Regions from separate parts of the Tessaracoccus pujii genome, predicted to be linked through region 2. Evidence: riboswitches for the same ligand, from Rfam matches in the RefSeq annotation. Region 2 holds a riboswitch; the other holds the start of a gene.
The links. A riboswitch is a leader RNA that binds a small molecule or an ion and turns the genes downstream of it on or off. The one in region 2 is predicted to bind thiamine pyrophosphate.
Positions count from the first base shown of each region.

Region 1: linked by a shared signal. The riboswitch ahead of thiM (hydroxyethylthiazole kinase) and the one ahead of thiS (sulfur carrier protein ThiS) in region 2 are both predicted to bind thiamine pyrophosphate.

Region 1 is NZ_CM137012.1:3,163,048-3,167,195, reverse strand. Features, by position in the region: gene tdh (L-threonine 3-dehydrogenase, zinc-binding type) at 76-1,104, shown strand; gene kbl (glycine C-acetyltransferase) at 1,113-2,309, shown strand; TPP riboswitch at 2,471-2,566, shown strand; gene thiM (hydroxyethylthiazole kinase) at 2,559-3,464, shown strand; gene thiE (thiamine phosphate synthase) at 3,461-4,141, shown strand; gene thiD (bifunctional hydroxymethylpyrimidine kinase/phosphomethylpyrimidine kinase) at 4,138-4,148, shown strand, end outside.
Region 2 is NZ_CM137012.1:2,523,876-2,528,023, forward strand. Features, by position in the region: gene ACX1D0_RS11985 (ArsC/Spx/MgsR family protein) at 42-416, opposite strand; gene ACX1D0_RS11990 (NAD(+) synthase) at 430-2,499, opposite strand; TPP riboswitch at 2,555-2,662, shown strand; gene thiS (sulfur carrier protein ThiS) at 2,766-2,960, shown strand; gene thiF (sulfur carrier protein ThiS adenylyltransferase ThiF) at 2,961-3,602, shown strand; gene ACX1D0_RS12005 (thiazole synthase) at 3,595-4,148, shown strand, end outside.

The sequences.
Region 1 (4,148 bases), 640 kb from region 2:
TGACGGATCGGCCTCCAACCTAGCGATCCCGCCCCTCAGTCGTGCCCGGCGGGGGTATCTGCCACGATGGGGCACATGTTGGCGCTGGCGAAGACGCGGCCGGGCCCGGGGCTGGAGTTGATCGAGCTGCCGCGCCCCACCCCGAGTTCGAACGAGGTCCTGATCCGGGTGATGCGGACAGGCATCTGCGGAACCGACCTGCACATCGACGGCTGGGACGGTTGGGCGTCGCAGGTGGTCACCACCCCACGGGTGCTGGGACACGAGTTCTGCGGCGAGATCGTGGAGCTCGGCTCGTCGGTGACCGGTCTCGATGTGGGCCAGTTCGTCTCCGGCGAGGGGCACTACGTGTGCGGGCGCTGCCGGGCGTGCCTGGCCGGGCGGCGGCACCTCTGCCGCAACACCCGCGGCATCGGGTACCACGTCGACGGCGCATTCTGCGAGTACTTCGCCATGCCGGCAGGCAACGTGTGGGTGCACAACTCGCCCGTCGACCCGGACGTCGCGGCGATCTTCGACCCGTTCGGCAACGCCGTCCACGCCGCGCTGCAGTTCCCCGCGCTGGCGGAGGACGTGCTCGTCAGCGGCGCCGGGCCGATCGGCATCATGGCCGCCCTCGTCGCGAAGTTCCAGGGTGCGCGCAACGTCGTCATCACGGACCTGGGCGACGAGCGGCTGGAACTGGCGCGACGGGTGGGCCTGAGCAACACCGTCAACGTGTCGCGGGAGAACCTGGCGGATGTTTACGGGCGCTTCGACATGCACGAGGGGTTCGACATCGGCCTGGAGATGTCCGGCTCGGGCGCGGCGCTCACGTCGATGATCCAGCACATGACACACGGCGGTCGGATCGCGCTGCTTGGCACCCCGACGAGGCCGCTGGAAGTGGACTTCGCCACCATCATCTTCAACATGCTGACCATCCAGGGCGTGACCGGGCGGCAGATCTTCGAGACCTGGTACGCCATGAGCGCGTTGCTGCGCTCCGGGCTGGACATCTCGGGTGTCATCACGCACCGATTCCCCGCGGCGTCGTTCCGCGAGGCGTTCGACGTCGCGGCCGCCGGGCACGCGGGCAAAGTCATCCTGACCTGGGACGAGTGAGGACCACCATGTCATTCCTGGACCACATCCGCAGCGAGCTCACGCAGCTGCGGAACGACGGGCTGTACAAGACGGAGGCGCCGCTGACGACGGCGCAGGCCGCGCACGTCGGCACGCCGTCAGGCGAGGTGATCAACCTGTGCGCCAACAACTACCTGGGGCTGGCGAACTCGAAGGTGCTCATCGACGCGGCCAAACGGGCGTACGACCGCTGGGGCTTCGGCATGGCGTCGGTCCGGTTCATCTGCGGCACGCAGACGCTGCACCAGGACCTGGAGGCGCGCCTGACCGCGTTCCTGCGCAGCGGGAGGAACGGGCACGACGGGTGGGACACCATCCTCTACTCCTCGTGCTTCGACGCCAACGGTGGACTGTTCGAGACCCTGTTCGGCGCGGAGGACGCGATCATCTCCGACGAGCTCAACCACGCGTCGATCATCGACGGCGTCCGCCTCAGCAAGGCCGCGCGCTACCGCTACCGCAACCGCGACATGGCGGACCTGCGCGCGCAGCTTGAGGCGTCGCGGGGGGCGCGCCACCGGGTGATCGCCACCGACGGCGTGTTCTCGATGGACGGCTACGTCGCACCGCTGGACGAGATCTGCGCGCTGGCCGATGAATACGACGCGTTGGTGATGGTGGACGACTCGCACGCGGTGGGCTTCGTCGGCGCCACGGGGGCCGGTACCCCGGAGCGGTTCGGCGTCACGGAGCGGGTGGACATCCTCACCGGCACGCTGGGCAAGGCGCTGGGCGGGGCGTCGGGCGGCTACACCTGCGCACGGAGGGAGGTGGTGGAACTGTTGCGTCAACGGTCGCGGCCCTACCTGTTCAGCAACTCGCTGGCACCGTCGATCGCCGCCGCGACCATCGCTGCGCTGGACCTGCTGGAGACGTCGTCGGATCTGCTGGACCGGTTGGCCGGGCACACGGCCTACTTCCGCCGCCGGATGGTGGAGGAGGGTTTCGAGATTCCGGAGTCGGACCACCCGATCGTGCCGGTGATGCTCGGCGACGCCGTCCTGGCCGCCCGGATGGCCGATGAGGTGCTCGCGCGGGGAGTGTACGTACGGGCGTTCTCCTTCCCCGTCGTGCCTCGGGGTGCGGCGCGGATCCGGACCCAGATGTCGGCGGGATTGTCGCGGGAGGACCTGGACGCGAGTGTCGCGGCGTTCGTGGCGGCCCGCGCCGCCGTCGCGGACTGAGTGGGGCGCCCTGGGCCGCGGGAACGATCCCCCAGTGCGCGTGTCCCCGCGTGGACCCAGGCGGGGACACCCGCACTGGGGGATCGTTTCCGCGCCCGTGGACCCCTGACGATCCGCGCGCGGGTGGGGGTCTCCGGCCCGTGAACCACCCCTGGTAGGCTCGATCACAGCCGGGGTGCCCCGAGGTAGGGGCTGAGAACACACCCGCAACACCTGATCTAGGTCGTGCTAGCGAAGGGAGCCACCTCCATGACCATCCCCAGCCTCACCATCGACGCCGCCGCCGCCGCCGGCGGATCCCACACACACGACGGCACCGCCACCGTCGCCGCAATCCTCAGCGCCGTACGCACCGCGACACCACTCGTGCACTGCATGACCAACACCGTCGTGCCCGAGGTGACTGCAAATGTGCTGCTCGCCGTCGGCGCCGCGCCCGCGATGATCGACCTCCCCGAGGAGGCGGAGATCTTCGCGACGGTGGCCTCGGCGCTGCTCGTCAACGTCGGCAACGGCCTCAGCGAGCAACACGAGGGCATGCGTCGCGCCGCCGCGGCGGCGGACCGGGCCGGCACCCCCTGGGTCCTCGACCCGGTCGCCGTGGGCGCCCTTCCCGTGCGCACCCAGCTCGCCCGCGACCTCCTCGCCCACCGTCCCGCCGCCATCCGCGGCAACGCCTCCGAGATCCTCGGCCTGGCCGGGGCGAGCGGCGGCGGTCGCGGCGTGGACGCCACCGACGAGGTGGAGGCCGCCGTCGAGACCGCCCGCGAGATGTCGCGACAGACGGGAGCCGTCGTCGCGATCTCCGGCCCCGTCGACGTGATCGTCAGCGAAGGCCGCACCACCCGCGTCACGGGCGGGGACCCCCTCATGCCGCTGGTCATCGGGACGGGGTGCGCGCTGGGCGCGACGGTCGCGGCCGCCCTCGGCGCCGCACGCGCCACCGGCCACAGCGCCCACGACGCCGTCGTCGCCGCGCACGCCGTCTTCGGCGCCGCCGGCCTCACCGCCGCCCGCCAGGCGCAGCACCCCGCCAGCTTCCGGACCGCCTGGCTCGACGCCCTGCACGCCCTCACCCCCGACGAGGTCGCGTCCCTGGTCACCCTCGAGGAGGCCGACGAGGCCACGTCCGGCGAGCCGCGGGAACGGCCGTGACCCAGGCGCGCCCCGGGCTGGCCGATGCCGTCGACTGGCGCCTCTACTACGTCACCGACTCGGCGATGTCGGGCGGCCCGGCACACGTCCCCGGCATGGTCGAGCAGGCCGTCCTGGGCGGTGCCGGGGTGGTGCAGGTCCGAGACAAGGACCTTCCCGGCGACGAGTTCCTCGCTCTGGCGCGCGCCTGCGTCGACGCGGCCCGACGTGCCGCTGACCAGACCGGCAGGGCCCCGGCACTCGTGATCAACGACCGCCTGCACGTCGCGGAGGAGCTGGGCCTGCACTTCCACCAGGGCCAGGACGACGGCAACATCCGCCAGGCACGCCGCCGCCTCGGCCCCGACCTCCTCATCGGCCTCAGCATCTCCACCGACGCCCAGCTCGCCCACGAGCTCGAGGACCAGACCGCCGACGTCCTCGGTCTCTCCCCGCTCTGGGACACCCCGACCAAGACCGACGCCGCCGCTGGGCTCGGCCTCGACGGCGCCGCCCGGCTCGCCCGTCGCGCCGGCGGACGAGCCAAGACGGTCGCCATCGGCGGCATCAACGCCCGCAACGCCGCCCAGGTGATCGCCACCGGCGTCGACGGCGTCTGCGTGGTCTCCGCCATCACCACCGCACCAGACCCTCGCGCGGCCGCCGCCGAGCTGCTCGCCCTCTGGAGGATTCCGTGACCACCCC
Region 2 (4,148 bases):
CGGCCCACGCCGACAACCCCGGCCGACGGTTGGCCTTCGGGTCAGCCGGCGGAGGACAGGAAGGGGGCGACCGCCGTCTTCGGGCGCCCGATGATCGCCCGCGGGCGGGCGCCGCCGCGGCGGATGAGGACCGGCCGCTGGGCGAGCGCGGGGTTCTCCGCCAGCACCCGCGCCACCTGGTCGGCGCTGGCCACGTCGTCGTCGCTCAGGCCCAGCTCGTCGAAGGCCTTGTCGCGGCGCACCATGTCCGTGGGGTCGGCGTCGAGAATCTCCAGCACCTCCAGCCAGGCGGCCTCGTCGAGCGGCTCCTTGAGGTAGTTGCGCACCTCCAGGCTCAGCCCCGACGCCTCCGCGGCCTCCAGGCCGGCGCGCGAGGTGGAGCAGCGCGGATTGTGCAGGATGGTCAGGTCCTTCATGCGAATCTCCTTGTCAGTCGGGGACGTTGTCCTTGAGCTCCGCTAGCCACGCCGTCGCCGAGACGTCCGACGGCATCCGCCAGTCACCTCGCGGCGAGAGCGCGCCGCCGGAGAGCACCTTGGGCCCGTTCGGGATGGCGGAGCGCTTGAACTGGTTGCCGAAGAAGCGGCGCAGGAACACCGCCATCCACTTCTTGATGGTGGGCAGGTCGTAGGCCGTCCGGTCGGCCTCCGGGTAGCCGGAGGGCCAGTGGCCGGCTTCGATGTCGCGCCACGCGTGGTGCGCCATGAACGCGATCTTGCTGGGCCGGTAGCCGCGGCGCAGGAAGCCGAAGAGGGTGAAGTCGTGCAGCGCGTAGGGGCCGATGGAGTCCTCCGTCGACTGCGGCTTCTGCCCCTCCCCCACCGGGATCAGCTCGGGTGAGATCTCGGTGTTGAGGATGGAGGCGAGCGTCTCGTTGACGCCGGTCTCCTCGAACTGGCCGGTGTTGATCACCCAGCGGATGAGGTGCTGCATGAGCGTCTTCGGCACCCCGGTGTTCACGGCGTAGTGGCTCATCTGATCACCCACCCCGTAGGTGCACCAGCCGAGCGCGAGCTCGGACAGGTCTCCGGTGCCCAGCACGATCCCGCCGCGCTGGTTGGCGGCGCGGAAGAGAAAGTCCGTCCTTATGCCTGCCTGCACGTTCTCGAACGTGACGTCGTAGACGGGCTGCCCGTCGCCGGCCGGGTGGCCGAGGTCCTTGAGCAGCTGGGTGGCCATGGGCGTGATGTCCACCGTCTCGAACGTGACGCCCAACGCCTCGGCCAGCAGCGTGGCGTTGTTCTTCGTGTGCGACGACGTGGCGAAGCCGGGCAGCGTGAACGCCAGGATGTGGGTGCGCGGCAGCGACAGCCTGTCGCACGCCTTGGCCGCGACGATCAACGCGTGCGTGGAATCCAGGCCCCCGCTCACGCCGATCACGATCTTCGGCGCCTTCGACGCATCGCCCCCGCCGATGGCCTTCATGCGCCGCTCGAGCCCTGAGACCTGGATGTTGTAGGCCTCGTAGCAGTCGTGATTCAAGCGGGCCGGGTCGTCGGGCACGAACGGGAAGCGGTCGTGCGGGCGGCGCAGCCCCAGATCCCCCGAGGGTGGCCGGACCGCGAACTCGATGCTCCGGTACTCCCCCACCCCCACCGCGCGCCGGTTGTCCTCGAACGAGCCCTGACGGATGCGCTCCTGACGAAGGCGGTCCAGGTCCAGGTCGACGACGGTGCGCTGGGCCGCGTGCGGGAAGCGTTCGGTCTGGCCGAGGAGATCGCCCATCTCGTAGACCATCGTCATGCCGTCCCAGGACAGGTCCGTGGTGGATTCGCCGAAGCTGGCCGCGGCGTACAGATAGGCGGAGTTGTTGCGGGCACTCGACGAGCGGGCCAGCAGGTGCCGGTCCTCGGCGCGGCCCACGGTGATGGGGGAGGCGGAGAGGTTGAGTTGCACCGTCGCACCGGCCAGCGACGCCAGAGACGACGGAGGCACCGGCACCCACATGTCCTCGCACACCTCCACGTGCACCGTGAGGCCGGGCACGTCGCGCGCGTCGAACAGCAGATCGGTGCCGAACGGCACCTCGCCGAACTCGGCGGGCCAGCCGGGACGGTGGAGCGTGCCGAGGTCCAGGTCCGCACCGTCGGCGAACCAACGCTTCTCGTAGAACTCGCGATAGTTGGGGAGGTACGCCTTGGGCACCACGCCGAGCACGTGCCCGCGGTGGATCACCACCGCGCAGTTGTAGAGCCTGTTGCCCGCGCGCAGGGGCGCGCCCACCACGAGCAGCGGCAGGAGGTCCGCCGTCGCGTCCGCCAGTTCGACGACGGCGCGGTCCACCGCGTCGAGCAGTACGTCCTGCAGCAGGAGGTCGTCGATGGCGTAGCCCGAGAGCGACAGCTCCGGGAACACCGCGACCGCCACCCCGTCGTCGTGGCAGGCCCTGGCCTCCACCGCGATCGCGTGCGCGTTGGCCGACGGGTCGGCCAGGGTGACCGGGAGCGTGCAGGCCGCGACCCGCGCGAACCCGTGCCGGTAGAGCGAGGTGAACTCCATGGGCGTCAGTCTTGCACGGAGGATTGTGCCCCACCTGCGAGTTGCACTAGCGTGACCCTCGGACGCGGGGTGCCGCCGTGACGCTAGGTCACTGTCGGCTGAGATCACACCCGTTGAACCTGATCCAGTTAGCACTGGCGAAGGGACGTCGTGTGATTTCTCACCCCTCGTCATCGGCCATGCCCTGTCGGCAGGCCGAGCGCTCCGCCCACAGGGGTCGAGCGCCGTCCACGGACGCCGGCTCGCCCGGCGAAGGAGGTGTAGCTGTGCGGGTGAACGGTGAGGAGATCCCAGGAGCCGCCGGCCAGTCCCTGCTCGACCTGCTGACCAGTCGGGGATTCGACGTGCACAGGGTCGCGGTGGAGCTCGGCGGGCAGATCGTGCCCCGGGCCAGGTACGACTCGGTGCGCGTCGGCCACGACGACATCGTCGAGGTCGTCGCGTTCGTCGGGGGCGGGTAGATGGGCGCCACCGCCGTCCGGGACGCCTATGTCGAGGGGCTCATCGACCGCCACGGCTGCGACGTGTACGAGCGGCTCGCCCGGGCCCGCGTCGCGATCGCCGGCCTCGGCGGGCTCGGCTCCCACATCGCATTCGCGCTGACCCGGCTGGGTGTGGGGCACCTGCGCCTCATCGACTTCGACATCGTCGAGATGTGCAACCTGAACCGCCAGAACTACCTCCTGCGGCACATCGGCATGCCGAAGACCGAAGCGCTCGCGGAGCAGCTCACAGCGATCAGCCCCCTGACCACGGTGGACATCGTCACCGTGAAGCTCACCCCTGACAACGTACCGACCCTGCTCACCGGATTCGACGTGGTGTGCGAGGCGTTCGACCTCGCCGACCAGAAGGCGATGCTGGTCAGCAGCCTGCTGGCCGACGTGCCCGACACGCCACTGGTGTCGGGCTCCGGGATGGCCGGCTACGGCAGCTCCAACACCATCACGACGAGGAGGGCCCTGGACCGGCTGTACCTCTCCGGGGATCTGGAGAGCGGGGCGACGGCGGGTCGAGGCCTCATGGCGCCCCGCGTGCAGCTGTGCGCGGCCCATCAGGCCAACACGGTGCTGCGGCTGCTGCTGGGACACGCCGATGTCTAGCGCGACGCTCGCCCCGACCGCCGTCGGGGATTGGTCGCTGGGTGGGCGCAGCTTCGGTTCCCGGCTGATCCTGGGGTCCGGCAAGTTCTCGCTGCCGCTGATCCGCGCCGTCGTCGACAACGGCGGCGCCGAGATCGTCACCGTCGCCCTGCGCCGCGCCAACGCCGGGGGGCTCGAGGACATCCTCGACCACATCCCCGGTTCGGTGACGCTGCTGCCGAACACCTCGGGCGCCCGCACAGCCGACGAGGCCGTCCGGATCGCGCGGCTGGCCCGGGAACTGGGCTGCGGAGATTTCGTGAAGGTCGAGGTGATCAACGACTCGAAGTACCTGTTCCCGGACAACGCGGAGACGGTCCGCGCCACCGAGATCCTCGCCGCCGACGGCTTCGTCGTGCTGCCCTACATGCATCCCGACCTGGTCGTCGCCCGGGCCCTGGTGTCGGCGGGCGCGGCGGCCGTGATGCCGCTGGGCGCCCCGATCGGCAGCAACAAGGGCCTGGTGGCGCGCGAGTTCATCCGGATCCTGATCGAGGAGATCGACCT